Regions from separate parts of the Niveibacterium sp. genome, predicted to be linked through region 2. Evidence: predicted binding sites of a transcription regulator. Region 2 holds the regulator's gene; the other holds the start of a gene.
What was found. The regulator HrcA, encoded in region 2, represses chaperone genes, less so after heat shock. The targets are predictions, from matches to a motif close to TNTTAGCACTCNNNGNCNNNGAGTGCTAANA.
Positions count from the first base shown of each region.

Region 1 (15,668 bases), on a different contig from region 2:
GCCCCAACGGCTTGCATTGATCACCGCCGCAGTCGCCTGCCTGCCCGGCGTATTCGCCGCCGAGGTCCCGCCCGGCACCCAACTGCATCCGATTCAGGAGATCGTGCGCGGCAATGGCACCGAGCCCGCAACGCTGGATCCGAACAAAGCCGAAGGGCGCCCCGAATCGAGCCTGGCCCTTGAGATGTTTGAGGGGCTGGTCAGCCCGGACATCAACGGAAACGTGGTGCCCGGTGTCGCCGAGAAGTGGGAGAGCCTTGAAGGTGGGCGCGCATGGCGATTCACACTGCGCAGCAACGCGCGGTGGTCCGACGGCAGCCCCGTGACGGCGCACGACTTCGAATACGCATTCAAGCGCATGGTCGATCCGAAGACGGCCTCGCAATACGCGTGGTATCTCGGGAAAGCCAGCAATGTAAAGAACGGCACCGCAATCGTCGAAGGCAAGCTGCCGCCCTCGGAACTGGGCGTGAAGGCGCTCGACGACCGCCATCTGCTCATCACACTGGAGCAACCGGTCGCCTACCTCGTCGCCACGCTCGCGCATGGCAGCCTGATGCCGGTGCCGCGCAAGGTGATCGAGAAGTACGGCGACCGCTGGACCGAGCCCGGCAAGATGGTCTCCAACGGGGCCTACAAGCTGGCCGAACGGGTGGTCAACGAGCGCATCGTAATGGTGCGCAACCCGATGTACTGGAACAACGCGAAAACGGTGATCGACAAGGTCACCTTCCTCCCGATCGTCAATCAGTCCGCCGAGTATCAGCGTTACCGCGCCAACGGGCTCGACATGACCGCTGACGGCGGCGTACCACCAGAGCAGCTCAAGCAGATCCGGCGCGAGATTCCGAACCAACTGGTGACCTGGCCACAACTGGGCACCTACTTCTACGCCTTCAACTTCCGCAAGAAACCCTTCGACGATGTGCGGGTGCGCAAGGCGTTGTCGCTCGCCCTGCAACGCGAAGTCATCGCGGAAAAACTGGTCGGCACCGGCGAGACGCCGGCTTACAGCCTCACACCGCTGAACGCCGCGGGCTACGTCCCGGTCGTACATGAATGGCAGCGCTGGACGCAGGCGCAACGCGAGAATGAGGCCCGCCGGCTGCTGGCGGAGGCGGGCTTCACGAAGACCCGGCCGCTGCGCTTCGAACTGCTCTACAACACCAACGAGAATCACAAGAAGATCGCGCTCGCCGCTGCGTGGATGTGGCGACGCATCGGGCCGGTAGAAGTCGTGCTGGTCAACCAGGAATGGAAGAGCTTTCTCGACTCGCGCGCACGGGGCGAGTTCGAGGTCTGCCGTTACTCCTGGGTTGCGGATTACAACGAACCGTCGACGATGCTGGATCTGTTCCACTCCAAGCACGGCAGCAACGATTCCAAGTACAACAATCCGCGCTACGACGCGATCATGGAGCAGGCCAAAGTCACCCCGGATGCCGGCGACCGCGCACGGCTCTACCAGGACGCCGAACGCATCCTCGCGCAGGACTTTCCGCTCGCCAACGTTTACCACTACAGCGTGCGCCGCCTGATCAAGCCGTGGGTCAAGGGCTACGGGCGCGACCCCGAGGGCCGCATCCTGACCCGCGACATCTACATCCTCGCCCACTGACGCCGCCGCCATGCTCAAGTTCATCTTCCGCCGCCTGGTACTTGAGGCGCTGCCGACCCTGCTGGTGCTGGTGACCGTCACCTTCTTCCTGATCCGGCTCGCGCCGGGTGGGCCGTTCTCCACCGAAGCGGCGATGCCGCCGGAGGTGATGGCCGCGGTTGCGGCCAAGTACCGGCTCGACCAGCCGGTGTGGCAGCAGTACCTCGGCTACCTCGCCGACCTCGCCCGCGGCGACTTCGGCCCCTCGTTCAAGTACAAGGACTTCACCGTCAATGACTTGGTCTGGGCCGCCGCGCCGGTCTCCTTCCGGCTCGGCCTGTTCGCCTTCGTGATCGCGGTGATCGTGGGCGTCGCCGCCGGTGTTACCGCCGCGCTGCGGCAGAACACCTGGATCGATTATTCGGTGATGGGCGTGGCGATGATCGGCGTGGTGCTGCCGAACTTCGTGCTCGCCCCGGTACTGGCGCTGGTGTTCGCGATCTGGCTCAAGTGGCTGCCTGCGGGCGGCTGGGAGGGCGGCAAGCTGATGTACGTCGTGCTGCCGGTGGCGGTGCTGTGCCAGCACTACATCTCGGTGATCGCACGGATCACGCGCGGCAGCATGATCGAAGTGCTGGGTAGCCCCTACATTCGCACCGCGCGCGCCAAGGGCCTGCCGACCGGCTACATCCTGCGCCGCCATGCCCTGAAGCCCGCGCTGCTGCCGGTGATCTCCTACCTCGGGCCGGCCTTCGTCGGCATCATCACCGGCTCGGTCGTCGTCGAGACCTTCTTCGGCATCCCCGGCATCGGCCAGCTCTTCGTCAATGGCGCGCTGAACCGCGACTATCCGATGGTGCTGGGCCTGACAATCCTGATCGGCGCGCTGACCATCTTCTTCAACGCCGTCGTCGACATCCTGTACGGCGTGATCGACCCGCGCATCCGTCTGCAATGAGCACCTCGACCATGAATACCCCGACCGTTGCCGCCCGCCTGATGCGGCCGCTGCCGCCCTTGCCGGGGCTGGACGACACCCTCGCGCAGAGCATCCGCGGCCGCAGCCTGTGGGCCGATGCGCGCCGCCGCTTCCTGAAGAACCGCGCTGCGCTTGCGAGCCTCGTGATCCTGGGCCTGATCGTGCTGCTGTGCGCCTTCGCCGCCCTGCCCTCGCCACACGCCTTCGACGACCCGGATTTCGAGAACATGCACATCGCGCCTGAACTGGCGACCGCGCACTGGTTCGGCACCGACAGCCTCGGCCGCGACCTGTACGTGCGCACCCTGCTAGGCGGCCGCATCTCATTGATGGTGGGCGCGCTCGGCGCACTGGTCGCGGTGCTGATCGGCACGCTGTACGGCGCCACCGCCGGCTTCCTCGGCGGCAAGACCGACAGCGTGATGATGCGGCTGCTGGAGATCCTCGCCAGCTTCCCGGTGATGTTCCTGGTGATCCTGCTGATGACCTTCTTCGGCCGCGAACTGTGGCTGATCTTCCTCGCGATCGGCGCGGTCAGCTGGCTCGACATGGCGCGCATCGTGCGCGGCCAGACCCTGTCACTGAAGCGCAAGGAGTTTGTCGAAGCAGCGCGGGTCTGCGGCGTGTCGCGCTGGGGCATCATCACCCGCCACATCGTGCCGAACGTACTGGGCATCGTGGTCGTGTACGCAACGCTGCTGGTGCCCTCGATGATCCTGTTCGAGAGCTTCCTCTCCTACCTCGGGCTCGGCGTGCAGGAACCGATGACGTCCTGGGGTGCGCTGCTCGAACAGGGCGCCAAGGCGATCGAGGCCGCGCCCTGGGAGCTCGCCTTTCCGGCCGGCTTCCTGGTCACCACCCTGTTCTGCTTCAACTTCATCGGCGACGGCCTGCGCGACGCGCTGGACCCGAAGGAGCGTTGATGATGAACGACCCCCACGCTCGCTCTCGCTCGCTGCCCCCCAGGGGGGCGCCCGGCGGCTCCGGGCGGCCGAGCGCCGCCGGATCCCTCCTTCAAGTCCGCAACCTGAACGTCCGCTTCGCCACGCCCGAAGGCGAGGTTGCGGCGGTCAACGACCTTTCCTTCGACCTCGCCGAGGGCGAATCGCTGGGCATCGTCGGCGAGTCCGGTTCCGGCAAGAGCCAGACCGCCTTTGCGCTGATGGGTCTACTGGCGAAGAACGGCCGCGCGAGCGGCGAGGTGATCTACGGCGGCGCGAACCTGCTGGCGCTGTCGGAAGCCGAACTGAACCGCCGCCGCGGGTCCGAGATCGCGATGATCTACCAGGACCCGATGACCGCGCTGAACCCCTACCTCACGGTAGGCGACCAGCTCACCGAGGTGCTGCGTTTCCACAAGGGCATGGATCGCAAGGCGGCAGCGGCAGAATCCGTGCGCATGCTCGACGCGGTGAAGATCGCAGAGGCGAAGAAACGCTTGGGCATGTACCCGCATGAGTTTTCCGGCGGCATGCGGCAGCGGGTCGTGATCGCGATGGCGCTGCTGTGCCGGCCGAAACTCCTGATCGCCGACGAGCCCACCACCGCGCTGGACGTCACCGTGCAGGCGCAGATCCTGCGGCTGCTGCAAGAGCTGCGGCGCGACTTCGGCACCGCGGTGATCATGATCACGCACGATCTGGGCGTCGTCGCCGGCGTCTGCGATCAGGTGCTGGTGATGTACGCCGGCCGCGTGATGGAACAAGGCCCGGCCGAGACTCTGTTCGCCAGTCCCAGCCACCCCTACACGATGGGCCTGCTTCATGCCGTGCCGCGCATGGACCACACCCACGGCAGCGACCAGTTGGCCACGATCCCCGGCAACCCGCCGAACCTGCTCGCGCTGCCGCCGGGCTGTCCGTTCGCACCCCGCTGCATCGAGCGCGACGCCGCCTGCCTTGCGCCGGCACCGCTCGCCGACTTCGGCGACCAGCGCCGCCGCGCCTGCCATCGACCGATCGAACACCTGCTACGCGCCGAAACGGAGGGCGCCGCATGACCGCCCCCTTGCTGGAAGTCCGCGACCTGCGGGTCGAATTCAAGGTCGGCCGCGAAGGCTGGGCGCCCTGGGCGCCGCCGCGCAGGCTCAAAGCGGTGCAGGAGGTCAGCTTCACGCTGGCCGCGGGCGAGACGCTGGGCATCGTCGGCGAATCCGGCTGCGGCAAGAGCTCACTGGCGCGCGCGCTGGTCGGCCTGAACCCGATCGCCGGCGGCAGTGTGAAGCTCGCCGGGCGCGAACTGGCCGGTCTGCCGGAAGCGGAATGGCAAGCCTTGCGCGGCGACGTGCAGATGATTTTCCAGGACCCGCTCTCGTCACTGGACCCGCGCATGACCATCGGCGACATCATCGCCGAACCGCTGCGCTGGCTGCGGCCGGGCATGGCGCCCGCCGAGGTCAAGGCGGAAGTCGAACGGGTGATGGCCCGCGTCGGCCTGCAACCGAACGTGATCAACCGCTACCCGCACGAGTTCTCCGGCGGCCAGTGCCAGCGGGTCGGCATCGCGCGGGCGCTGATCGTGAAGCCCAAACTGATCATCTGCGACGAGCCGGTGTCCGCGCTGGATGTATCGATCCAGGCTCAGGTCATCAACCTGTTGATGGCTCTGCAGCGGGAAGACGGGCTGGCGCTGATCTTCATTGCCCACGATCTGGCGGTGGTGCGCCACATCTCGGACCGGGTGCTGGTGATGTACCTCGGCCGGGTGATGGAGACGGCCGACGCCGACACGCTGTTCCGCGCCCCGGCCCACCCCTACACCCGAGCGCTGCTCTCCGCGGTGCCGATTCCCGATCCGGCACTGGAACGAAACAAGACCGTGCAGATCCTCGAAGGTGACCTGCCGAGCCCGATCTCGCCGCCCTCCGGCTGCGTGTTTCGCACCCGCTGCCCGAATGCAATTGCGGCCTGCGGCGTCGGCGTACCGAAGCTGGCGCATCGAAGCGGCAGCCACGCCGTGGCCTGCACCTTGGCGGAGATCGATGCGGCCGGCTGAACGGCGCGCATCAGGCGCGCAATTTCCATCAAATCCAGCCCGCGCTTGCGGATTGCGCGCCTCGCATCTGCGGCGGCGCAACAGATTTCTGGAAAAAACAGGTCCCCATTTCGCTACGGCAGCAAAGCAAATTTCGACTAGCCCGGAAACCCGCCCCCAAAGAGCCTTTCCGTCAATGTGAACGGACACGCTCTTTGGTACTAATCCCATCTTCATTTGCTGCAACGCAAGAAGCGTTCTTGCCAAATGGATAGCGTTTTGTCATTTTCGACGAGTAAAATCGTCAAACACTATCAAGACGCGACTTCGCCACAAGCGAAGAATCCGCGACAGAGACAAAACCCGATCGCGCTCCCACAACGCGACCGTTCTTCCAGAGCGAGAACACTGAACATGAGTACGCAAACCCCTAGCTTCGAGGTCGGACATCGCGTCCGCATTGGCCACCTCGACGCCGGCGCTGCCGCCCGGCACGCCTTCTTCAATGGCCGCACCGGCACCTTGGTACGCAAGAACCGCCTCGGCGGCAACGCGCGCGAAGCCATGTGGTACGTGAAGGTCGACCCTGACGAGGCCTGCGCTTCGCTCGAGGCGCTGTTCTACGCCTCGGAACTCGAACCGGTCGCCTGAGCGCCACGTAGCAAGCGAAGCCCGGCGAGTCGCCAGACGGCGCGCCGGCAAGGTCCTCGGTCTGCATGCAAACACAAATGCCAGGAACAAAATGCGTTATTAGCACTCTCTAGCATCGAGTGCTAACATTGTTCCAGAGGTAATTGTTGGAGGTATGCAGATGACCACATCGCTGTCGTTCCCCGTCCCGTCCGCACTGGGCAGTCTGGATCAGTACGTTCAGGCGGCGAACCGCTTCCCGATCCTGACCGAAGCGCAGGAGCTTTCGCTCGCGCGCAAGCTGCGCGACGAACAGGATCTCGAGGCTGCGCGTCAGCTGGTGCTTTCGCACCTGCGGCTGGTGGTTTCGGTTGCCCGCAACTATCTCGGCTACGGCCTGCCGCACGGCGACCTGATCCAGGAAGGCAACGTCGGCCTGATGAAGGCCGTCAAGCGTTACGACCCGGATCGCGGCGTACGCCTGGTGAGCTTTGCGATCCACTGGATCAAGGCCGAGATCCACGAATACATCCTGAAGAACTGGCGTCTGGTGAAGATCGCGACCACCAAGGCGCAGCGCAAGCTGTTCTTCAATCTGCGCAGCATGAAGACCGACAGCAGCACGCTGACCACCGGCGAAGTGGCCGAAATGGCCCGCGTGCTAGGCGTGAAGCCGGAAGAAGTGCGCGAGATGGAAACCCGCTTCTCGGGCGGCGACGTTGCGCTGGAACTCGGCCCGGAAGAGGACGACGACGGCCGTGTGGCACCGATCGCCTACCTCGCTGACGCCAACGCCGAACCGACCGCCGTGCTGGAAGCACGTGGCCGCGACCGCCTGCAAAGCGAAGGGCTGGAGAGTGCGCTGGAATCGCTCGATGAGCGCAGCCGCGCGATCATCCGCCGCCGCTGGCTGGCCGACGACGAGAGCGCCACGCTGCAGGAGCTGGCCAGCGAGTACGGCGTTTCCGCCGAACGCATTCGCCAGATCGAGGCGAAGGCGCTGCAGAAAATGAAGGGCGCGCTGGCGGCGTACGTGTGAATCGCCAGCCTGTGCCAACGATATGAACAAGGCCCCGCAAGGGGCCTTGTTGTTTTCCGTTACTCGCTTTGCTGACCCGGGCGGCGGGGCCGCTCGGGTTCCTGGCGGCCATGTTCGCGCGTGTCATGCGCACGGTTACCCCCTTCGGGCGCTCGCTGCGGCGGCGGATTGACGCCCTGCATGGGCTGCCGATCACCGCGCGGTTCTGCCGGACGCCCCTCAGGCGCAGGCGGACGCGGGCCACCGCGCTGAGCCTCAGCACCACCCCCGCCGGGAATCGGCATCATGCGCGGCGGCATGCTCGGATTCGGGCGCGGCGGCGGCGCCTGCTCGCTGCCCGGCGCGGGCGGCCAGCGCCGCGGTGGCGCGCCGTCACTGCTTCGCGGCACGCCCGACGCCCCCGAATGAACCGGCTCAGCCCCTTGCCGTGGCATGCCGGGCACGACCCCGGGCTGGTTCTGTTGCGGCCCAATGTTGGGCATGGCAGGTTCACGCTGCGGCGGGGTGGCTTGCGGACGCACGTCGCGTTCGATCGGGATGATCGGCGCCGGCGCGCTGCGCACGGGCGGTGCAGCCGGTATCGGGCGGTCAGCCGGCGCCTGCGGCCCTGCACGTTCGCCACCCCAGCCTTGCGGTGCCCGGCGCGGATCGCCGATCGGGTAGCGCGGCAGATCCCCCCGCTGTGGGTCGCCCGGAATTCGCGGCGGCATCGGCGATGGCGCAGAAGGCGGTACCGGTTGTGCCCCGGGCCCGCCGGACCGGCGTGGATCGTTCGACCAGCCAGCACCGCCGGGCCCGCGAGGCGGCTGCGGCGTGACGCCCGGAGGCGGTGGTGGCATGCCGCCGATCGGCAGGTGTCGGATCACGTCGGTACGCACACCGTCCTGGGCATGTTGAATCGGGCGGGAACGGAAGAAATCGTCGCGCGACACAAAGGTAGCGGCATCAAGCTGTGCGCCGTAGCGATAGTCGATCGGTCGGCGCGGGAAGTCACCATTCTGGCCGCCGGGCGTAGGTGGCATACGCGTGACATGGGTGATGTTGATGCGCCGGATGTAGTTGTCGCTGTAGGCGTAGGCCGGGCGATAGACCTCGAAGGGCGCGAGCGGGAACCAGCCGACGACCGGCCCGAGCCGCACGCTGATCGCGATGCCGGGCGTGCCGCCGTAGAAACCCACCAGCGCTGGCGCATACACCGGGCGCGCGACGTAGCTACCCGGCGCCCAGGCCCAACGGCTGCCGATCATGATCCAGCGCCCGTAGTGGAAGGGCGCGAAGCCCCAGGGCGCATCGTCGATCCAGGTCCACCCCCAGGGCGCAACCCAGGCCCAATGGCCGAAGCGGTAAGGCGCCCAGCCCGGCGCCACCGCGACCGGATACCACAGCGGCCCATAGCGGCCGTCTTCCTCCCAACGACCGTGGCCGTCGAGCGCCTCGATGCCGGTCATCTCGGGCGACACATAGCGGCTCGACGCCAGCCGATCCTGCTCGCGATCACGCCCCTCCGCCCATTCGTCGAACTGGCTGCGAGTGGCTTCTTCCGACGCGACGAGACGCTGCGCCTCAAGATTGAGTTCGACGCGCTGGCCCGCCAGTACCGTAAGCCGCTCGACAACGCCGCTGACACGCGCACGGCCGGCAAACACGGAGACCCAGGCACGGCGTGAGGCAGGGTCGTATTCCAGCGCGTAGTCACCGGCGCGTTGCGCTTCGATGCGCACGCCCCCCGCGCTGATCAGCAGTTGCTCGTCGTCCGGCAGGCTGCGCAGGCGCACGCGAGCCACGCCTCGCCGCACCTCAAGGGCGAGCACGGCGTCGTCGACGCGATCGAAATTGAGTTGCGAATCGGCGTCCAGACGCACTGAGGTGCTGCCGATACGGACCTCGGCGCGACCATCAGTCGCGCTCCAGAGCCCGACGCCAGAGGTGACCGGCATGTTCACATTGATCGGCGCCCAGTCCTGGCTATCCGCCATCCAGGCTTCGATTCGCCCCTCAACGAGGCTGATCCGGCCGACCCGCCCAGGCGGGTCCGGCACTTCGGCCCAAGCCTGCGCCATCAAGCACAGCGCGCCAATCAGCGCCCACACCCAACGCAAGCCGCCGTCTGCTCGCCACTCCCGCATCAAAAGCCCCCACTGCGCTGCGCGCATTGCAAGATCGCCGCGCCGACACGGCGGGCGTACCTGCTCAACGCCTCACGGTTCAGCGTCGCTGACGGCGGCCAGGCAAGGAGTTGTAACAGTCGGTGAAGCCTACTTGCCGGCGATCAGCAGGCGCAGATCGTCCGCGATGTTCTGCGGTGTTTCACCGTGGCGGATGTAGAGCCGCAGGCGGCCCTGCGGGTCGTAGGCATAGGTGCCGGCAGTGTGGTCCACCGTGTAGTTGCCGCCTGCGATGTCGCCCTGCTTCTGCGCGAAGACGCGGAAGTCTTTCATCACGCGCTCGGTCGTCGCGGCATCGCCACGCAGTCCGATGAAGCTGGGGTTAAACGCAGGCATGTACTCCGACAGCAGCTGCTGTGTATCGCGCTGCGGATCGACGGTAACGAACAGCACCTGCAGGCGCTCGCCATCGGCCCCCAACAGCTTTACGACCTGCGCCATCGTCGTGAGGTTGGTCGGGCAAACGTCTGGACATTGCGTGTAGCCGAAGAACACGGTGACAGCCCTGCCCTTGAACTCAGCCAGCGAGCGCGACTTGCCGTGCTGATCGGTCAGCGTGAAGGCCTTGGCATAGTCGGCACCGGTGATGTCGGTGGCGTGGAATTTCGGGGCGTCAGAAACGCCGCAGCCGCCTAAAAGGGCGGCTGCGAGCACGGCGAGAAAGCGGCGGCGCATCACAGGTAGTGGTCTATCAGCAGGGCGGCGAACAGCGCTGAAAGATACACGATCGAATACCGGAAAGCGCGGCGCGCGAGCGCGTCGGAGTAGTTCATCCAGAGCCGCCAGCCGTAGCGGATGAAACCAGCCCCAAGGGCGACAGCCGCAACAAGGTAGGGCAAGCCGCTCATCTTGGTTGCGTACGGTAACAGCGTCACCGCAAACAGGATCAACGTATAAAGCAGCACCTGCAGGCGGGTGTATTCCGAGCCGTGGGTTACCGGCAGCATCGGCAGGCCGGCACGGGCGTATTCCTGCGTGCGATACAGCGCGAGCGCCCAGAAGTGCGGCGGCGTCCAAGCGAAGATGATCAGGAACAGCAGGCAGGCGTCCGCCGACACCTCTCCCGTCACCGCAGCCCAGCCCAACACCGGCGGCATCGCGCCGGACGCACCGCCGATCACGATGTTCTGCGGCGTGTAGGGCTTCAGCAGCACGGTGTAGATCACGGCGTAGCCCACAAAGGTCGCAAGCGTCAGCCACATCGTCAGCGGGTTCACCGCCTGCCACAACACCGTCAGGCCGAAGCCGCCAAGCAGGCCCGAGAAGGCCAGCGTCTCGGCTGGCGTCAGCACACCGCGGGGCAGCGGCCGCGCGCGGGTACGCGCCATCACCGCATCGATCTTCTGTTCGATGAGGCAGTTGATCGCCGCCGCCGCACCGGCAACGCAGGCGATACCGAGCGTGGCGGCGAACACCGTCGCGGCGCCGGGCAGACCCGTCGGCACGGCGAGGAACATGCCGATCACCGCGCAAAAGACGATCAGCAGGTTGACGCGAAATTTCGTCAGCGCGCCGAAGGCCCGCAAACGGTCGGCCAGCGGCTGCGCGAACTCAAGCGAGAGCGTTCTCATTCAGGCACCTCCCCCGAAGTACCGGCACGGCACGCGGCCGCACGGCGTGGTTGATCCGGACCATCACCAGCACCAGCAGCAACGCGCCGGCGTTATGCATCACCGCGAGCGGCAACGGCAGGCTCAGCAGCACGTTGGCGACGCCCAGCGAAATCTGCAACACGAGCGCTGCCAGCAACAGGGCACCGAGACCCCGCGTCGTCGTACGGCGTAGCAGCGCAACCGACAGCGCGGCGAGCAACACGCCAGCCACAAGCGCGCCAACACGATGACTCAGGTGTATCGCAGTCAGCGCCGCGTTCGACAGCAGATCGCCCGTGGCGGTCATGCCAAGTTCGCGAACAAGATGGAAGGCATTGCGGAAATCGGCCTCTGGCCACCAAGCGCCATGGCAGGTCGGCAAATCGGTGCAGGCCAGCGCGGCATAGTTGGTGCTGACCCACCCGCCGAGAATGACCTGGCAGATCAGCGCGACAAAAGCTGAACGAGCGAGCCACGCTTGCGCGGGCGACACTTCGATGCGACGCAGACCGGATAGTCTGCACGCGAGCCATGCGAGCAGCGCTGCCGTCGTCATGCCGCCGATCAAGTGACCGCTCACGATGGCTGGCTTCAGCAGCAGCGTGACCGTCCATTTGCCAAGCAACCCCTGAAAAATCACCACACCCACGAGCGCCAGCGCGAGCCCGAGCGGCGCGCCTTCGCGACGGCGGCGCCAGGCCGACACCGCGATACCAAGGATCAGCAATCCCAGCGACGCCGCCAGATAGCGATGGACCATCTCCTTCCACGCCTTGGGCATTGAAACCGGCCCCTGCGGCGCTTCCGCCTGGGCGGCCGAGATGGCGTCGGCTGCGTGATGCGGACTCAGTTGGCCGTAGCAGCCGGGCCAGTCAGGGCAGCCGAGCCCCGCATCCGAAAGCCGCACATAGGCCCCCAGCACGATCACGATGCAGGCAAGCGACAGCGCGGCGAGGACGAGTCTGCGCAACATGACGGTCACCCGAGCTGCGAGTACTTCAGGATGCGCGTCAGATCCTTGATGATCCGCTTCGGTTCGGGTTGTGCGGGGTAGCGCATCATCCGGTTACCGAGCGGATCGACCATTTCGATGCGCCCGCTGGGCGCCGCCGCGGCGTCGCCATGCACCACGCGCAAGCCCGGATGTTCGGCCAGCAACTCCGCACTGGGCGTGCTGCCATCCGTCACCAGCCAGACCCGCTCCACGCGCTCCATTTCCTTGCCTTGCGCCGTACGTACCTGGCGCATGATCCAGAGATCGTGCCGACAAGTCGCATCGCACGCCGATGGGGCCGCGTAGACCATCAACCAACGCCCCTTCAGACTCGCCGGATCCAGCGCGCGGCCACCGAGTTCGACCATGCGCCCCGGCTGCCATGGTGCTGGCTGCAACAGCTCACCGTAGTTGGCGCCGCCCGGCGCGCGTCCGAACCAGTAAAGCGTGTAACTGGCGATCACCGGCGCAGCACATACAGCCGCGATCAACAGCAAAGTGCGGCGGGCATCAGGCTTCATCACGTCGCAGACTCCTCATTCCAAACCACAGCGTCAGTCCAGCCGCCAACGCGGCGAGCAAGAACCATTGCATCGCATAGCCGCGATGTTTCTCCGGCCCGAAGGCCAGCGGCGCCCATTCGCGCACGAGACCGTCCCCGACGTCGCTTTCCAGTTGCAGCAAAAGTGGATAGGCCTTTGCGGCGCCCGCCCGCCGCTGCATCTGCGTCGCATCGATGCGCGACCACAGCGCCTCGCGCGCATCGCCGCCAGCCAGCGTGAAGCCCTGCGTTGATGGCAGCACCGCAACGCCAAGCAGCGTTTGCTCTCCAACTTGCAGGGGCGGCAAGGGGAGCTGTGCGCGGTCGGCCGGCATCGGCGCCCAGCCTCGATTGACGAACAGCCAGCTGCCGTCAGCCAGCACCAGCGGGGTGACGACATGCACGCCGGCGCGGCCAGCGTGAGTCCGGTTATCGACCCAGACGCTGCGCTCGACCCACCAGTGCCCGCGCACCGACACCCGCGCACCGTCGTAATGCGTTGCATCGGCGGAAGCGGGAAGCGCCTGCGCGGCGCCGGCCGCGGCGTGCGATGCGGCCAGCGATGCCTTGAAGTCGGCGCGCTGCATTTGCCAACGCCCGAGTGCGAGGAACAACACGCAGCACGCGAAGCCCGCCAGCAGCGCCACCGCGCGGCGCAACGCGGCACGCCGGCTGGCCGAAGCCGCCGGGGCTGAACTACACTGCGTGACAAGCATTCCGGAGTGAGACATGCGCGTTCTGGTGATCGTGTTTCTGCTGCTGATCGTGGCAAGCCTGGCTTCCGCGCTGGGCTTCCTGCTCAAGGATCGCGGTGCGGGTCAGCGCACGGCGATGGCCTTGTCGATACGGGTCGGCATGTCCTTGCTGCTGTTCCTGTTGCTGATGGCGAGCTATCACTTCGGCCTGGTCAACGGCAGGCTCTGACGCCCGCCGCGATCAAAGCCAGTAGACGACGACGAACAGGAACAGCCACACGACGTCGACGAAGTGCCAGTACCACGCCACCGCCTCGAAGGCGAAGTGGCGCTCCGCCGTAAAGTGCCCCTTGATGCTGCGCGCGAGGATCACGATCAACATCGTCGCGCCAATCGTCACATGCATGCCGTGAAAGCCGGTGAGCATGAAGAACGTCGATCCATAAATGCCGGATGCCAGCGTGAGGTTCATCTCGGCGTAGGCATGGTGGTACTCATAAGCCTGCAGGCACAGAAAGATCACGCCAAGCAGCACCGTCAGCACAAGCCCCTTGATCAACTGCCCTCGCGCACCCTTCAACAAACCCCAGTGCGCCCAAGTTAGGGTAACGCCCGAGCTGAGCAGGATCGCGGTATTGATGGCAGGAATCCCCCACGCCGCCATCGGCGTGAAGGCCTCTTCCGCGTAAGGGCCGGCGTTGGGCCAGGCACTCTTGAACCCGTCCCACAGCATCGCGGACTTGCCGGAACCCAGCTCAGGCAAGGCCAGCACGCGAACGTAGAAGAGCACGCCGAAGAAGGCCGCAAAGAACATCACCTCCGAAAAGATGAACCAGCCCATGCTCCAGCGGAACGAACGGTCAACCTGCGCGCCGTACTTGCCGCCTTCGGATTCGCGCACCACTTGGCCGAACCAGCCGAACAGCATGTAGATCAGCGTCGCGAACCCGGCCGCCACCATCCAGGAACCGGGCGATACCCGGTTGAGCCACATCGCCGCACCCGCACCGATCAGCAACAAGGCGGCGGAGCCGAAGATCGGAAAGCGTGAGGGCTCGGGTACGAAATACTTTTCGAGCGTGGAGCTCATCTGTGCGTCTCCCTGTCGATGCTGTTTTATGTCGGCGCCTTCAAGGCGACGCCGTAACCCATGACACAACCATCACGAGCGTGAAGATGAACAACGCACCCGCGATCAAGCCCGCCACCACCACCGCAAGCGGATTCAGCGAACTCGCGTCCTGCTGATAATCCTGTCGTTTGCGCACACCGATGAACGACCACAACACCGCACGCAGCGTTGCCAGGAAGCCGGCCCGCGGCGTTGTCGTCACCCGGCCCGCCCCGCGGCGGCCACAGGCGCAGCGCCTTCCACCTCGAAGAAGGTGTACGACAAGGTCACGGTATTCACTTCAGCCGGCAGCGCCGCGTCCACCACGAAGACCACCGGCATGACACGGCGCTCGTGCGGCGCCAGGGTCTGCTGCTGGAAACAAAAGCACTCGAGCTTCTTCACGTACTGCGCGGCGACGCGTGGCCCATAGCTCGGGATCGCTTGCCCCACCACCGTTTTGTCCGTGGTGTTCTCCAGCACGTAATCCACCCGCACCAGTGCGCCGGGGTGCGTGCTCACACTCGACTGCTGCGGCGAGAAGCGCCACGGCAACGCGTGGGTGTTGGCGTCAAACTCGACGGTCAGCGTGCGCGAGGCATCGACCTGGCTGTTGGCCGCCTGCGCATCCGCTTTCATCAGGCGATTGATGCCGGTGACCTCACAGATCGTGTTGTAGAACGGCACCAGCAGGAAACCAAAACCGAACATCGCGACCGCCGCGATCGCCAGCCGCAGCAACAGACGACGATTTTCCGAGGCGCGTTCCGGTGTGCTCATTGGTGGTTCTGCAACCAGTACTTGAGCATCACGCCAAAGAAGAACACCAGCGCGACCGAGCCCAGCCCCATGGCTGTCTTCAGATTGCTGCGCGCACTGCTCTTCTTCGTCATCGACCGGCTCACTTGATCAGTAGCGGCTCTTCAAAGGTGTGGTACGGCGCCGGCGACGGCACCGTCCACTCAAGCCCCTCGGCACCGTCCCAAGGCTTGGCTGCGGCCTTCTCACCACCGCGCACACACTTGATGACCGTGAAGAGGAAGATCAACTGTGAAAGCCCGAACCCGAAGGCGCCGATCGTGGCGATGGCATTGAAGTCCGCAAACATCGGGTTGTAGTCCGGAATGCGCCGCGGCATGCCGGCCAGCCCGAGGAAGTGCATCGGGAAGAAGGTGATGTTGAAGAAGATGATCGAGCACCAGAAGTGCAGCTTGCCGAGGCGCTCGTCGTACATGTGGCCGGTCCACTTTGGTAGCCAGTAGTAGGCGCCGGAGAACAGCGCGAAGAGCGAGCCGGCAACCAGCACATAGTGGAAGTGCGCCACGACGTAATACGTATCCTGGATCTGGATG
Region 1 covers NZ_JAYRDJ010000010.1:86,054-101,721, reverse strand. The annotation lists gene ACE3P0_RS09195 (peptide ABC transporter substrate-binding protein) at 1-1,618, shown strand, start outside; gene oppB (oligopeptide ABC transporter permease OppB) at 1,629-2,555, shown strand; gene oppC (oligopeptide ABC transporter permease OppC) at 2,567-3,499, shown strand; gene ACE3P0_RS09180 (oligopeptide/dipeptide ABC transporter ATP-binding protein) at 3,502-4,575, shown strand; gene ACE3P0_RS09175 (oligopeptide/dipeptide ABC transporter ATP-binding protein) at 4,572-5,570, shown strand; gene ACE3P0_RS09170 (hypothetical protein) at 5,964-6,200, shown strand; gene rpoH (RNA polymerase sigma factor RpoH) at 6,361-7,218, shown strand; gene ACE3P0_RS09160 (DUF6600 domain-containing protein) at 7,278-9,371, opposite strand; gene ACE3P0_RS09155 (SCO family protein) at 9,474-10,058, opposite strand; gene cyoE (heme o synthase) at 10,058-10,954, opposite strand; gene ACE3P0_RS09145 (heme A synthase) at 10,935-11,948, opposite strand; gene ACE3P0_RS09140 (SCO family protein) at 11,954-12,493, opposite strand; gene ACE3P0_RS09135 (SURF1 family protein) at 12,480-13,241, opposite strand; gene ACE3P0_RS09130 (DUF2909 domain-containing protein) at 13,240-13,434, shown strand; gene ACE3P0_RS09125 (cytochrome c oxidase subunit 3) at 13,447-14,295, opposite strand; gene ACE3P0_RS09120 (DUF2970 domain-containing protein) at 14,336-14,539, opposite strand; gene ACE3P0_RS09115 (cytochrome c oxidase assembly protein) at 14,536-15,096, opposite strand; gene ctaD (cytochrome c oxidase subunit I) at 15,218-15,668, opposite strand, start outside.
Region 1: the regulator HrcA is predicted to act here: its motif matches at 6,298-6,328, upstream of rpoH (RNA polymerase sigma factor RpoH).

Region 2 (15,668 bases):
ATCGCACTAAAATGCAAGTTTGCACAAGAAATTCCACATGAACACACTCACCGCAGCACAGCGTCGCGAGCTTCGCGCCAAGGCGCACGGGCTTGACCCGGTCGTAAGTATTGCCGAAAAAGGCCTCGCGCCCACGGTGCTTAAGGAAATCGACCGTTCGCTGACCGCACACGAGCTAATCAAGATTCGCGTTTACGGCGATGACCGCGAGGAGCGCCAGCAGTACATGGACACCATCTGCAGCGAACTCGGCTGTGCCGCAGTACAGATGATCGGCAAGCTGCTGGTTGTCTACAGACCATCGCCGGAACTGGCCGAGAAGGCGAAAACTGCGACCAAGGCACCAGCGATCAGCCCCCGCGCAACGCCTCGCGCTGGGGCGCGTGGTGACGCGCGCAGCCTCGCACGCCCGGCGACCCGGCTCAAGAGCGGCACCATCGCGCGCAACATTGCCGGACCTCGCGGCGCTGCAGCCCCCCGAAGCGGTGGCCGCAAACCCGGCGGCGGACGCTGAGCATCTGCAATTCGCTGAGGCTCCGCGCCTCAGCGACGCCCGCTTACGGTCTCAAGCACCACCAAGGCACCGCCGAGCGCACATTGGATCAGGTAAAGGATGCTGGAAACACCGTGCCATGCGGCAAAGCGGTCGCGCACCAGGCTCTCCATCACCTCTCGCGGCATTGCCTCTGCCTTGAGCTGCGCCAGCAAAGGTTGAATGCCGAACAGGCTGGCCAGCGTAAGCAGCAACATCAACACGATCACCCAAAGAGAAGCACGCTTGAACGCCTGCCCCCCGGCGTCGATGATCTGAAAGACGATCAGGAAACAGGCGCTGCCGACGCCCAACCAAGCGACGATGTTGAACAAGCGGCCAGCGACCGCGCCGGCCACACTGCGATCCTGCAGCGCCGAGAACAGGGTTGGCGCAACGATGCCGCCAATCGTCCACAGCGCTCCGACCCACAGTGTCAAAGCGAGAAAGTAAAGCGGTCGCGCGATCTGATTCATGGATCAGATGTACTTGACTTCGAGAATCTCGTACTCACGCACACCACCCGGAGCCTGAACCTCTGCGACGTCGCCGGCGTACTTGCCGATCAGCGCACGCGCAATCGGCGACGACACCGAAATCTTGCCGCACTTGAGATCGGCTTCGTCCTCGCCGACGATCTGGTAAGTCACTGAATCACCCGACTCAAGATCCTCCAGATCGACGGTCGCGCCGAACACGCAGCGCCCATCCGCATCAAGCAGCTTCGGATCGATGATCTGCGCCGAAGACAGCTTGCCTTCGACTTCCTTGATGCGGCCTTCGATGAAGCCCTGGCGCTCCTTGGCGGCATCGTATTCGGCGTTTTCGGAGAGATCGCCATGGGAACGCGCTTCGGCAATCGCCTCGATCACGGCCGGACGATCCACCGTCTTCAAACGCTGCAACTCGGCGCGGAGCATCTCCGCGCCGTTAATGGTCAATGGAACCTTGTTCATTTACTTAGCCAGTCAAGCCAGTTCAGCGTGCAGAGCCTGCAGCGCGTAGGGCGTCAGTTCGGACAGATGGCGAATACCGAGGCAGGCTGCACGTGCGCCTTCGATGGTCGTCTGGATCGTGACCTTGGCGGCCAGCGCGCTGGTGCGGATCGAACGCGAATCCGCGATCGCCTGCCGCTTCTCTTCGACGGTGTTGATGATGAGGCTGATCTCGTTGTTCTTGATCATGTCAACGATGTGCGGGCGGCCTTCGGTCACCTTATTCACCGGTGTCACAGGGATGCCGGCAGCTTCGATCGCCGCAGAGGTGCCGCGCGTCGCAACGAGCTTGAAGCCCAACTCCACGAGCTCGCGCGCCACTTCGATCGCCTTCGGGCGGTCCGCCATCTTGACGCTGATGAAGGCGGTACCGCCGGTGGGCAGACGCACGCCGGCAGCCAGCTGACTCTTCACGAAGGCTTCCGCGAAGGTACGACCGACGCCCATGACTTCGCCGGTCGACTTCATTTCCGGCCCGAGGATCGTATCCACGCCCGGGAACTTGGCAAACGGGAAGACGGCCTCCTTGACGGAGAAATACGGCGGAATGATTTCGCCGGTGACACCTTGGTCGACCAGCGAACGACCCGCCATGCAACGCGCCGCCACCTTGGCGAGCGGGAGCGAACAGGCCTTCGAGACAAACGGAACCGTGCGGGATGCGCGCGGATTGACTTCGAGCACATACACCACGGCGGCATCGCCCTTGCCCTGGATCGCGAACTGCACGTTCATCAGACCACAAACGTTGAGACCACGTGCCATCAGCTCGGTCTGGCGGCGCAGCTCGTCCTGCAGCGCCTTGGACAGCGTGTAGGGCGGCAGCGAGCAAGCCGAGTCGCCGGAGTGGACGCCGGCCTGCTCGATGTGCTCCATGATGCCGCCGATGATGACTTGCTTGCCGTCGGATAGCGCATCGACGTCGACTTCGGTGGCATCGTTGAGGAAGCGATCGAGCAGCACCGGCGAATCATTCGAAACCTTCACCGCCTCGCGCATGTAGCGTTCGAGGTCTTTCTGTTCGTGCACGATTTCCATCGCGCGGCCACCCAGCACATAAGACGGGCGAACCACCAACGGATAACCGATTTCGGCGGCCAGACGCACCGCTTCTTCCGGCGCGCGCGCCGTACGGTTGGGCGGCTGCTTGAGGCCGAGGTCGTTCAGCAGCTTCTGGAAGCGTTCGCGATCTTCGGCTGCATCGATCATGTCTGGGGTGGTGCCGATGATCGGCACGCCGTTGGCTTCGAGCTCACGCGCCCGCTTGAGCGGCGTCTGGCCACCGAACTGCACGATCACGCCAACCGGCTTTTCGACCGCGACGATCTCGAGGATGTCTTCCAGCGTCAGCGGTTCGAAGTACAAGCGGTCGGAGGTGTCGTAGTCGGTCGAGACCGTTTCCGGGTTGCAGTTGACCATGATGGTCTCGTAGCCATCTTCGCGCAGCGCGAGGGCAGCATGGACGCAGCAGTAGTCGAACTCGATGCCCTGCCCGATCCGGTTCGGCCCACCACCCAGCACCATGATCTTCTTGCGATCGCTCGGCTGCGCCTCGCACTCATCCTCATACGCCGAGTACATGTAGGCGGTGTCCGTTGCGAACTCGGCCGCACAGGTATCGACGCGCTTGAAGACCGGCCGCACGCCCAGCGTGTGACGCTGCAGGCGAACGCTGGTTTCGTCCGTACCGAGCAGCTTGGACAGACGACGATCGGAGAAGCCCTTGCGCTTCAGATCGCGCAGTTCCGGCGCCTGGAGCGCCTTGAGCGAACGGCCGACGAGTGACTTCTCGGTCAGCACGATGTCTTCGATCTGGGCCAGGAACCACGGGTCGATCTTGGTCAGTGCATGAACCTGATCCAGCGACATGCCTTCACGGAAGGCCTGGCCGACGTACCAGATGCGCTGCGCACCCGGGTTCGCCAGCTCGCTCTCAAGTTCCTCGCGATCGCATTCGACCTCGTCGAGCCCGTAGGCTCCAGTCTCCAGACCACGCAGCGCCTTCTGGAAAGACTCCTGGAAGGTGCGGCCCATCGCCATCACCTCGCCCACCGACTTCATCTGCGTCGTCAGGCGGTCATTCGCGGCGGGGAACTTCTCGAACGCGAAGCGCGGGATCTTGGTGACGATGTAGTCGATCGACGGCTCAAACGAGGCCGGGGTGGCGCCGCCGGTAATGTCGTTCTTGAGTTCGTCCAGCGTGAAACCGACGGCCAGCTTCGCGGCGATCTTGGCGATCGGGAAGCCGGTGGCCTTCGAGGCCAGCGCGGACGAGCGCGACACGCGCGGGTTCATCTCGATGACGATAAGGCGGCCATCCTTCGGGTTGACCGAGAACTGCACGTTCGAGCCACCGGTATCCACACCGATCTCGCGCAGCACCGCGATCGACGCATTACGCATGATCTGGTACTCGCGATCGGTCAGCGTTTGCGCCGGTGCGATCGTGATCGAGTCACCGGTGTGCACACCCATGGGATCGAGGTTCTCGATCGAGCAGACGATGATGCAGTTGTCGTGCTTGTCGCGCACGACCTCCATCTCGTATTCCTTCCAGCCAAGCAGCGATTCTTCGATCAGCAACTCGCGGGTCGGCGAGAGATCGAGGCCGCGGGTGCAGATCTCGACGAACTCCTCGATGTTGTAGGCGATACCACCGCCCGTGCCGCCCATCGTGAAGGACGGACGAATGATCGCCGGGAAGCCGACCTTGGCCTGCACGGCCAACGCCTCCTCCATCGAGTGAGCAACGCCAGAACGGGCGGACTCCAGCCCGATCTTGGTCATTGCTTCCTTGAACTTCTGGCGGTCCTCGGCCTTGTCGATCGCGTCCGGCTTGGCGCCGATCATTTCGACCTTGTACTTGTCGAGCACGCCGTTGTGCCACAGATCCAGCGCGCAATTCAGCGCCGTCTGGCCACCCATCGTCGGCAGCACCGCGTCGGGGCGCTCCTTTTCGATGATGCGCTCGAGCACCTGCCAGGTGATCGGCTCAATGTAGGTCACATCGGCCATCTCCGGGTCAGTCATGATCGTCGCTGGGTTGGAGTTAACCAAGATGACGCGGTAACCCTCGTCACGCAGCGCCTTACAGGCTTGCGCGCCGGAATAGTCGAATTCGCAGGCCTGGCCGATCACGATCGGACCAGCGCCGATCATCAGGATGCTCTGGATGTCTGTACGCTTGGGCATGTCTCTTCACCACCGGGGCGAGGCGCGCAGCTCAGGGCGGCGCGCCGGGATAATCACTTCTTGGCTTGCTCGAGGAAGCCAACGAAACGGTCGAACAGGTAGGCCACGTCATGCGGGCCGGGGCTCGCTTCCGGGTGCCCCTGGAAGCACAGCGCCGGGCGGTCGGTCCAGGCCATGCCTTGAAGGCTGCCGTCGAACAGCGACACGTGGGTCACCTTGACGTTGGCCGGCAAACTTGCCGGGTCCGCTGCGAAACCGTGGTTCTGGCTGGTGATCAGCACGCGGCCTGAATCCAGATCCTTGACCGGATGGTTCGCGCCATGATGGCCGAACTTCATCTTCATGGTCTTCGCACCAGCGGCCAGCGCCATCAGCTGATGGCCGAGGCAGATGCCGAAGGTCGGGATCTTGCGGTCGAGGAATTCGCGGATCGCAGCGATCGCGTAGTCGCAGGGCTCCGGATCGCCCGGGCCGTTGGACAGAAACACGCCGTCGGGATTGAGCGCCAGTACTTCGGCAGCCGGGGTCTTGGCCGGCACCACGGTCAGCTTGCACCCGCGTTCCGCCAGCATGTGCAGGATGTTGCGCTTGACACCGAAGTCGTAGGCAACGACATGGAAACGCGCCGCAGACTGTTCGCGGAAACCTTCGCCAAGGCGCCACTCGCCACTCGTCCAAGCGTAAGACTTGTCGGTCGTCACGACTTGGGCGAGGTCCATGCCAGCAAGGCCTGCGAAACCGCGCGCTGCCGCGATCGCCGCATCAACGTCGATCGTCTCGCCGGCCGCAGCGGTCACGATGCAGCCCGACTGAGCCCCCTTCTCGCGCAGGATTCGCGTGAGCTTGCGGGTATCGATGCCGGCGATAGCGACAACGCCTTCGTCCTTGAGGTACACGTCGAGCGAGCGCTCGGCGCGGAAGCTGGAGACACGTAAGGGCAGATCACGCACCACCAGGCCGGCTGCATAGGTGCGGCCCGCTTCGCAGTCCTCACTGTTGGCACCCGTGTTGCCGATATGCGGGTGCGTCAAAGTCACGATCTGGCGGGTGTAGGAAGGGTCGGTCAGGATTTCCTGATACCCCGTGATGGCGGTATTAAAAACCACTTCACCGACGGACTTGCCGGCGGCGCCGATCCCCTTGCCGTGAAACACCGTACCATCGGCGAGCGCGAGCAAGGCTGGGGGAAATGCTGTCACAGCGGACTCCCTGAAACTATCGCTAAATTCCGGAATTCTGAGCGGACGCCGGAACCGGCGCCGGACATGAAAAACGGGATTCGCCACACGGCGCATCCCGCTTTCAAGATCACGAAATTGTAGCAATTACCGCGGCTTACGGCAAATCCCGCCTGCACGCCCTAATCCAGATCAGATCATTTTGCCTGCTGACGACGCAGATAATTAGCCAGACGATCCAGTTCCGGGATCAGGTCCGCCAGCCTGGCCAGCGCCTCAGGCCCCTTCGTGTTACGCGCCGCAATCTCAAGCTTCAAGGCACAGTCAGCCGCTGCCGCTGCGCCAAAAATGCCTGCAGACGCCTTGAGCGAATGCGCGCCGCGAGACAAAGCCTCCCAGTCCGAGCGCTCCGCCGCTCCCAACAACTCGGCGCGCGAACGGCCATAGTCCTGCAGAAAAACGCCAATCAGCATCTGCACGGCAGATTCATCGCCATCGAGCGTATCGCGGGTCTGATCAAGGTCGGCGACATCGCCACTGGTCACGAAAGGATCCCCCTCGATCTCGGTGCGTGATCCGTCATAGTACTCGTCGCTCACCGCCTCCTGACGCACGACACGCTTGATCGCGGCGAACAACTCCGCCGGCTTGAGCGGCTTGACGACATAGTCATCCATGCCCGCTTCAAGGCAGCGGTTGCGGTCCGCCGGCATTGCGTGTGCGGTCATCGCGATGATCGGGATCGATTCGAGCAGGCCGGTACCAGCCCAGCTGCGGCGTGCTTCGCGCGCGCGGATCGCGCGGGTTGCCTCGATCCCGCCCATCACCGGCATCTGGACATCCATCAGGATCACGTCGAATTGACCGCCGCGATCGAAGTACTCCACCGCCTCTGCGCCATTGTTCGCCAGCACCACGCGGTGCCCGGCGCGCTCAAGCACCTTCTGCGCTACGGCTTGGTTAACAGGGTTGTCCTCCACCAGCAATACATCTAGCGGCTCGGCAGTCGCCTCGGTGGCGGCTCTCGCAGCAACGAGATCAAACTCGGCGAGCGAGAATCCGCTACCCGCATCCACGCCAAATGCGAGCAAGGCCGCATCCACCAGATCGCGACGCGAAAACGGTTTGACCAGATGCGCTCGCGTACCAAGCCGGCGACAGCGGTCGGCGTCCTCGCGCTGATTTGGGGTGTTGAGCAGCATCACGATCCGTTCGCAAGAAGCGCCAAGATCGAAGAAGCGAGAGGGCAAGGCAAACCCGCCGGGGTCGGCGAGGCCGACATCCACCAGCAACAGGTCGTAGTACCCGCCCGCATCTGCCGCCGCCTTGAGCGCAGTCTCTGCGGACTCAACCGAATCAACCCAGGTCACCGGCAATCCGGCGGCCCCGAGCCAGCCATGAATGCGCTGCGCCAAAGTGCGGTTCTCGAGCGCGAGCAAGGCGCGACGACCGGCAAACTCGGCACGGCACGAGAGCGGCGCAGGGTCTTCCAGCACTTCGGCGCGCAGCGTGAATCGGAAGCAACTCCCTTGATCGGGAACGCTTTCAACCCAGATCCGCCCGTCCATCAGTTCGACCAAGCGCCGGCAGATCGCCAGGCCGAGCCCGGTGCCACCAAAACGGCGCGTCGTCGAGGTGTCAGCCTGCGAGAAGACGTCGAAGATTGCACCGTGCTTGTCGGCAGGGATGCCGATGCCGGTATCCCGCACCGAGAACTCGATCAGAGCGAATGCACCGTCACGCTCAAGCACGCGTACACCCACCTCAACTTCACCGCGCTCGGTGAACTTGACCGCATTGCCCATCAGATTCAGCAGCACCTGCCGCACACGCCCCGGATCGCCCTTGAGCCTGACCGGCACGTTGTCATCGATATTCGCGATGAGTTCTAGGCCCTTCTGGTGCGCACGCAACGCAAGCGCCTTGATCGAATCCGCCACGGTGTTGAACAGCGCGTAGTCGATCAGTTCGAGATCCATTCGACCCGCCTCGATCTTCGAGAAATCGAGGATGTCGTTAATGATCGTCAGCAGCGCCTCGCCCGAAGACTTGACCGTCTCAAGGTAGCCGCGCTGTTCATCATCCAGATCGGTATCGAGCGCGAGCTCGGTCATGCCGATGATGCCGTTCATCGGCGTGCGGATTTCGTGGCTCATGTTGGCCAGAAAGTCGCTCTTCGCGCGGTTAGCCGCCTCCGCCGCCTCTTTAGCGTTCAGCAGCTCCAGCTCAAATCGCTTGCGTTCGGTGATATCGCGATGCGTACCGACCAGCCGCAATGCACGGCCCTGCGCATCACGCTTGACGACCTTGCCGCGCGCGAGGATCCACTTCCACTCACCGCGCTGCGTGCGCATGCGGAATTCACAATCGTAGTCGGTGGCAAGGCCGCTGACGTTGTCGTCCAGCCGCGCTTGCACCTGCGGCAGGTCGTCGGGGTGGACCAGCGCTTGCCAGCCCTCGACCGTGGGCGGCACCTCGTCGAGCGAGAGCCCGAGCATCGACGCCCAGCGCACGCTGAAGTGCACGACGCCGGTGCCGACATCCCAGTCCCAGATCCCGTCTTCTGAACTGTCGAGCGCGAGCTTCAAACGCTCTTCGCTCACCCCCTGCAGCAAGGAGCTTTCGCGGCGTTCGCTGACGACAGCCGAAAGGGACTGTGCGAGTTCATCCGCAGCCAGGCGCTCCAGCGCGGCAACGCCACGCTCATCGCCAAGCTCATGCAGGGCATCGCGCAGCTCGTCGAGCACCGCCTGCTGCGCATCGCACTGAGACCGCAAGCGCGCGTTTTCGGCCCTCAGGGTCGAATCGGAATCCGTCGAAGGAAGAACTGGCGACGCAAGGCGCTGTTCGTAGTGGCGATAAGCCCCGCCAACCATCGAGAGCAGATCGACCAGAGCAACAGCCAACTGATCTGGTCGCACCACCTGCCGTGAGATGGCTGACAGCAGACCGGCAGGTGAATCGACTCCGAACGCCCGCTTAAGTTGATCGGCCAGCAATTCGCTGGCCGAAAGCTCTACTGGGTTTGAATCACGATCATCGCCAGATTGTGCGGCTTGCATTCGGTCGTACCGGAAGAATGACTAGGGCCAGAGGGATCGCATGACCCGCACAGCGTACCCGAAGCGTCCGTCAGATCGCCAACAGCTTTGGTCAAGCTGTTGGCAAAACGCATTACTTCAGGCCGAGCACATCCTGCATGTCGTAAAGACCGGCCGAACGCCCCTTGAGGAAGGCTGCAGCACGCAGTGCACCCAAGGCGTACGGCATGCGACTGGAGGCCTTGTGCGTGATCTCGACGCGCTCCCCCAACCCAGCGAAGAGCACCGTGTGATCACCCACGATGTCGCCGCCGCGAACGGTTGCGAAACCGATCTGCTGCGCTGGGCGCTCACCGGTGACTCCTTCGCGACCGTACACAGCACAGGATTCAAGATCGCGCCCGACTGCATTGGCTACCACTTCACCCATACGCAGCGCGGTGCCGGAAGGCGCGTCGATCTTGTGCCGGTGATGAGCTTCGATGATCTCGATGTCGTAACCGCTCGCAAGGATGCGCGCAGCGACGTCCAGCACACGGAACACGGCGTTGACACCCACGGCCATGTTCGGCGCGAAGACCACGGGAATCGTCTCCGCCGCGCGGGCAATCGCCTCCTTGCCGGCAGCATCGAAGCCGGTGGTGCCAATAATCATGGCCTTGCCGGCAACGCGCGCGGCCTCAAGGTGCCGCAGCGTGCCCTCAGGACGCGTGAAATCGATCAAACAGTCGGCCACTTCGAAGGCCGCTGCCACATCGGCGCTGATGGCAACCGACTGACCGATACCAACGAGTTCGCCCGCGTCACGCCCGAGAAACGGGCTGTCAGGCAAATCAAGCGCCGCCGCCAGCGAACACACAGGATCGCGCAACGTGGCTTCAATCAGCATCCGGCCCATGCGCCCGGACGCACCGGCGATCGCGACGTTGACGGTCATGCTCAATCCTTCAAAGACAGGTCGTTACTGAATTCGGATGGGGCGATAGGCTTACTTCTTGCGCGGTTCGATTTCGATCAGACGGTTCTGACCGTCGTCGTTGGGCGGAGCGGGCTGAATGTCACCTTCCCAACGCGCAAGCTTGCCCTCGACGAAGAACACCGAGAAGACTTTCCGATCCACCGTTGAACTACGGCCAGCGCGAAATTCGTAAGGGTAGTCCCAGCGGTCTGCGTGAAACGGATCGTTCAGCAGCGGGGTACCAAGGATGAAGCGCACCTGCTCCGGCGTCATGCCGGTCTTAAGACGGCCAACCATTTCACCAGTAATCGACATGCCCTGGCGGACGTCAACCCGGTAAGGGCGCAGCCAATCACAACCGCTCGTCAAAGGGATCAGGCAGAAAAGGGAAAGCAGTACTGCAGGGCGAAAACTCAAGCGCGGCATGGATTCGACGGAGCGAGTCGCGTTTTCAAATGGAGCGTCAGACTATATCATAAGGGTCTGAACCGACCCCCGTGCCAAGCCTCCATGACCAATTCCCAAAGCCTCAAGAGCATGGGTCTCAAAGCCACCCTACCCCGGCTCAAGATCCTAGAACTCTTTCAGCGCACCGATCAGCGTCACCTCACGGCTGAGGACGTTTATCGCATGCTGATGGCCGAAAACATGGATATAGGGCTGGCGACGGTGTATCGCGTGCTTACGCAGTTCGAACAAGCGGGGCTGCTGGAACGCCATCACTTCGAGTCGGCGAAGGCGGTCTTCGAGCTGAACCACGGCCAGCATCACGATCACCTCGTGTGCATGCAATGCGGTCGCGTCGAAGAGTTCTACGATGCCGACATTGAAGAGAAGCAGAATCGCATCGCGAGTGAGCGCGGCTTCAAGGTGCGCGAGCATGCCTTGCACCTGTATGTCGACTGCCTCAAGGACGACTGCCCGCACAAGCGGAACATGCCACCCGCGTTCCCGCTCAACGCGAGCGAGTAAAAAGAGCGGCGCCTCACGGCGCCGTTTTTCAGCCCAGACAAAGCTTCCTGATCTCACCCCGCCGCAGCTTCCAACCCCAGCATTTCTGCTGCATGGTTTCGAGTCGTGTCGGTGATGCGCTCGCCACCGAGCATGCGGGCAATTTCGTCTATGCGTGCCGCTGCATCCAGCACTTGCACATGCGAATAGGTTGCTCCGTCGCGCGATTCCTTGGAAATCTGCCATTGCCAGTCTGCTCGCGCGGCCACCTGCGGCAGATGGGTCACGCACAGCACCTGGCAGCGCCGACCAAGCTCAGCCAGGCGCCGGCCGACCACCTCGGCAACACGCCCACCGATACCGACGTCCACTTCGTCAAATACAAGCGTCGGTACCGCCTGCGCTTCGCTCGCGATCACCTGGATCGCAAGGCCAATCCGCGAAAGCTCGCCGCCGGATGCGACCTTGGCGAGCGGTCGAGGCTCCTGGTGTGGATTGGCGGCGACAAGGAACTCAACCGCTTCCCGTCCATGCGCGCCACCCTGCGGGACTTCGACAAGGCGGATCTCAAACCGGCCACCCGCCATTGCCAGATCCTGCATGGCTTCGGTGACGCGCGCCCCGAGCGCCTGGGCCGCCGTACGCCTGCGCTCACTCAGCTCAGCCGCGTACTTCTGATATGCCGATCGCGCATCCGCCTCTGCCGACGTAAGCGCATCGAGATCGCTTGCACGCTCAATCAACGCAAGTCGCTCACTCCACGCCGCCTCCAGCTCAGGAATCGCCTCGGGGGCGACGCGGTACTTGCGCGCAAACTGCGTGACGGCGCCAATCCTCCGCTCACATTCAGCAAGCGCTTCAGGGTCGAGCTCCATCCGATCACGGTAACGACGTAGTTCGGCGACCGCCTCGCCAAGAGCGATGCCCGCACCATCCAGCAACTCGCAAACCGGAGCCAGCTGCGCATCGAAGCGCGCCAGCTCAGTCATCCGCACGGCCAGACGTTCAACTTCGGTTGCAATCGCAGGCTCAGCCTCATCAAGCGCATCCAGCGCCGCCCCCGCGCCTTCAATCAGGCCTGCGGCGTGCGACAAGCGCTGATGGTCTGCGTTGGTCTGCTGCCACTCTGCTGGCGCAAAGGCGAGCGTGCGCGCCTCGCTCAACTGCCACTCCAGCATCTCGCGTTCGCGAGCGCTTGCCTCGCCCTCGGCTTCAGCAGTTTCGAGCGCGCGCAGGGCGGCCTGCCAGGCACGCCAAGCCAACCCTACCTCTTTCGCCAACGTAGTGGCACCTGCATGGGTATCAAGCAGATCGCGCTGTGCATCCCCGCGCAACAAAGCGTGGTGTGCATGCTGGCCGTGAATATCAGCCAGCAGCTCGCCGAGCGATTTCAGCTGCGCTGCGGTAACCGGGGACCCGTTCACATAGCAGCGTGAGCGCCCGCCGGCATCGACCACGCGGCGAATCAGAACTTCGACGTCAGCCTCAAGGTCGTTGGCAGCCAGCCATGCGGCGACCGGGCCTTCCCCCTCGCAATCGAACACGCCGGAAATTTCCGCGCGCTCGCAGCCGGCACGCACCATGGCGCTGTCCGCACGGTCACCCAGCAGCAACGACAAGGCATCAAGCAGGATCGACTTGCCGGCCCCGGTCTCGCCCGTCAGCACACCGAAACCGGGCGCGAATTCGAGGTCGAGTTGATCGACCAGGACAAAGTCTCGGATCGTCAGACGACGTAACACGGTGATTCCTTCAGGGAAGTCGCGGCGCTGCGCTCCAGTGGAGCTTTTCGCGCAGGATGGAGTAGTAGCTGTAACCAGGCGGGTGCAACAAGGTCACGACATGGTCCGATCGCCAGATGCGGATGCGATCGCCGGCACGCGCATCGAAACGCGCCTGACCGTCGAAATGTACGCGTGCATCGTGTGGCGGCTGCACCACGATTTCGATACGGCAGTCGTCCGACACGGTAATCGGGCGATGGGTCAGCGCGTGCGGGCACAAGGGAACCAGTGCGATGCCGGTAACACCCGGATGAAGAATCGGGCCATTCGCTGACATCGCATAGGCCGTAGAGCCCGTTGGCGTACAGACGATGATGCCGTCGGAGCGTTGGTGATAAACGAACTCGCCGTCCAGGTGCAGCTCGAACTCGATCATGCGGCCGATCTCGCCTTTGCTGACGACCGCGTCGTTGAGCGCCATCGTGTGGAAGACTCGGTCGCCCGCCCGAACGACTTCAGCCTCCAGCAACATCCGGGTGTCGTGGCGCGCGCGGCCGGCGAGGATCGCGCCGACGTGCTCGAACATGTCCTCACGCGGGATGTCAGTCAGGAAGCCCAGCCGCCCTTGGTTCACACCGACCAGCGGTACCGCATGACTGGCAAGCCGCCGCGCCGCGGTCAGCAGCGTGCCGTCGCCGCCCAGCACGATTGCCAGATCAGCCTTGGCACCGATCTCGTCGAAAGCCGCGACGCGGAACTCGCCGCCGATGCCGGTGGCACTTGCGGTGCCTTGCTCGATCAGCACTTCGCAGGCGCGCTCGCGCAGAAAAAGCGCAAGCCGGAGCACCGCATCCGACACTTCCGGGCTCTGGTATTTTCCAATCAGCGCGATCGTCTTGAAACCATTCTGCATGGCACCCATTTAACCACAAGGCGTGACACCGCTGCCGCAAGCACGGCGCGCCTTCGGGTCGAATCCCTCAACGCGTTGCGATTGCGGTTTTTTTCCCTAGAATGGCCGACATGGAATCACGCCCAGCCAACCAGCCACTCGACCAACGTGCGCAGATCCTGTTGAAGACGCTGGTCGAGCGGTATATCGCAGACGGTCAGCCCGTTGGCTCGCGCGCCCTTTCCCGCTCGTCGGGGCTTGAGCTCTCGCCGGCCACGATCCGCAACGTCATGGCCGACCTGGAAGAGTTCGGCCTTGTTACATCGCCGCATACGTCGGCCGGCCGGGTGCCGACCGCAAAGGGATACCGGCTTTTCGTCGACAGCCTGCTGACGGTGCAGCCGCTCCAGCAAGCGCAGTTGATGGAGCTGGAACACCATCTGCAGCCGGACCAGCCGCAACGCGTGATCAGCGCCGCGTCGCATTTGCTGTCCGAACTGACCCGTTTCGCTGGCGTGGTCGTGACCGCCCGCAAGGAAGCGACGCGCATCCGGCAACTGGAGTTCGTGGGCCTTTCGGAACGTCGCATCCTGCTGATCATCGTGACGCAGAACGGCGACGTGCAGAACCGCATCCTGCTGACGCAACGCCCCTACACCGGCGACGAACTGGTGCGGGCGACGAACTTCCTCAATCAGAACTTCGCCGGTCTGGAGTTCGACGAAATCCGCGAGCGCGTGCGCGCCGAACTTGTCCAGCTCCGTGAAGACATGTCGGAGCTGATGTCCGCCGCGATCACCGCCGGGCAGGATGCGATTTCGGAAACGAGCGCCTCATCGTACGTGCTGAGTGGCGAACGGAACCTGCTCGAAGTCGAGGACCTGTCCTCCAACATGGCACGTCTGCGCGACCTGTTCCGGCTCTTCGAACACAAGACGGGGTTGCTGCAGTTGCTTGAAGTGTCACGTGACGCCCAGGGCGTACAGATCTTCATCGGCGGCGAGTCAGGCATCGCCTCGCTCGACGATTGCACGGTCGTGACCGCCCCTTACAAAGTCGATGGACAGGTGGTCGGCTCGCTCGGCGTGATCGGCCCGACCCGCATGGCATACGAGCGCGTGATCCCCATCGTCGACATCACCGCGCGCCTGCTCTCCAGCGCACTGACTCCCCAGAACTGAGCTGATCGATGCCCCGTTTCAAGCCCGAACCGCCCTTCCGGCATGGAAGCGCCCCGAAGGTTGGCGTGCTGCTGGTCAATCTCGGCACGCCGGACGCGCCAACACCCAGCGCGCTGCGCCGTTACCTGAAGGAATTCCTGTCGGACCCGCGTGTGGTCGAGATTCCGCGCCTAGTCTGGTGGCCGATTCTCAACGGCATCATCCTGAACACACGGCCGAAGAAGTCCGCGCTGAAGTACGCCAGCGTGTGGGACCGCGACGGCTCACCACTGGAGGTGCACACACAACGACAGGCGAAGTTGCTGCGCGGCTACCTCGGACAGAACCGGCAGCAGCCGATCGAAGTCATGCACGCCATGCGCTACGGCAACCCGTCCATGCCAGCCCAACTGGATGCAATGCGCGCTGCCGGCTGCACCCGAATCCTCGTCGTGCCGCTCTACCCGCAATATGCCGGCAGCACGACCGGATCGGTTGCTGACGCGTTGGCGGGCTGGATGCAACGCTGTCGCAACCTGCCGGAGCTGAGGCTCGTTCGCGCCTTTGCGGATGACGGCGCCTACATCGCCGCACTGGCCGCCAGCGTGCGGGAGCACTGGCAGCGCAATGGCCGCGCCGAACGGCTGGTCATGAGCTTTCATGGCGTACCGCGTTATACGCTCGATCGTGGCGACCCGTATCACTGCGAATGCCATAAAACGGCACGGCGCCTCGCGGAAGCCCTCGACCTCGGGCCGGACGACTACGTGCTGACATTCCAGTCGCGCTTCGGCCGTTCCGAATGGTTGCAGCCCTACACCGAGCCCACGCTGCAAGCGCTGGCGAAGTCCGGTATCACGAAGATCGATGTGATCTGCCCGGGTTTTGTCTCCGACTGCCTCGAAACGCTTGAAGAGATCGCAATGGAGTGCAAGCACGCCTTCATTGCAGCAGGCGGCAAGGAGTTCGGCTACATCCCCTGCCTCAACGAGCGGGACGACTGGATTCGTGCGCTGGTCGGCCTGGTTGAGCGGCAAGCAGGCGA
Region 2 covers NZ_JAYRDJ010000001.1:363,677-379,344, reverse strand. The annotation lists gene ACE3P0_RS01730 (RlmE family RNA methyltransferase) at 1-2, opposite strand, end outside; gene ACE3P0_RS01725 (YhbY family RNA-binding protein) at 38-514, shown strand; gene ACE3P0_RS01720 (DUF4149 domain-containing protein) at 544-1,008, opposite strand; gene greA (transcription elongation factor GreA) at 1,012-1,488, opposite strand; gene carB (carbamoyl-phosphate synthase large subunit) at 1,501-4,719, opposite strand; gene carA (glutamine-hydrolyzing carbamoyl-phosphate synthase small subunit) at 4,773-5,918, opposite strand; gene ACE3P0_RS01700 (response regulator) at 6,095-8,803, opposite strand; gene dapB (4-hydroxy-tetrahydrodipicolinate reductase) at 9,072-9,875, opposite strand; gene ACE3P0_RS01690 (outer membrane protein assembly factor BamE) at 9,927-10,211, opposite strand; gene fur (ferric iron uptake transcriptional regulator) at 10,407-10,868, shown strand; gene recN (DNA repair protein RecN) at 10,922-12,589, opposite strand; gene ACE3P0_RS01675 (NAD kinase) at 12,600-13,484, opposite strand; gene hrcA (heat-inducible transcriptional repressor HrcA) at 13,595-14,644, shown strand; gene hemH (ferrochelatase) at 14,653-15,668, shown strand, end outside.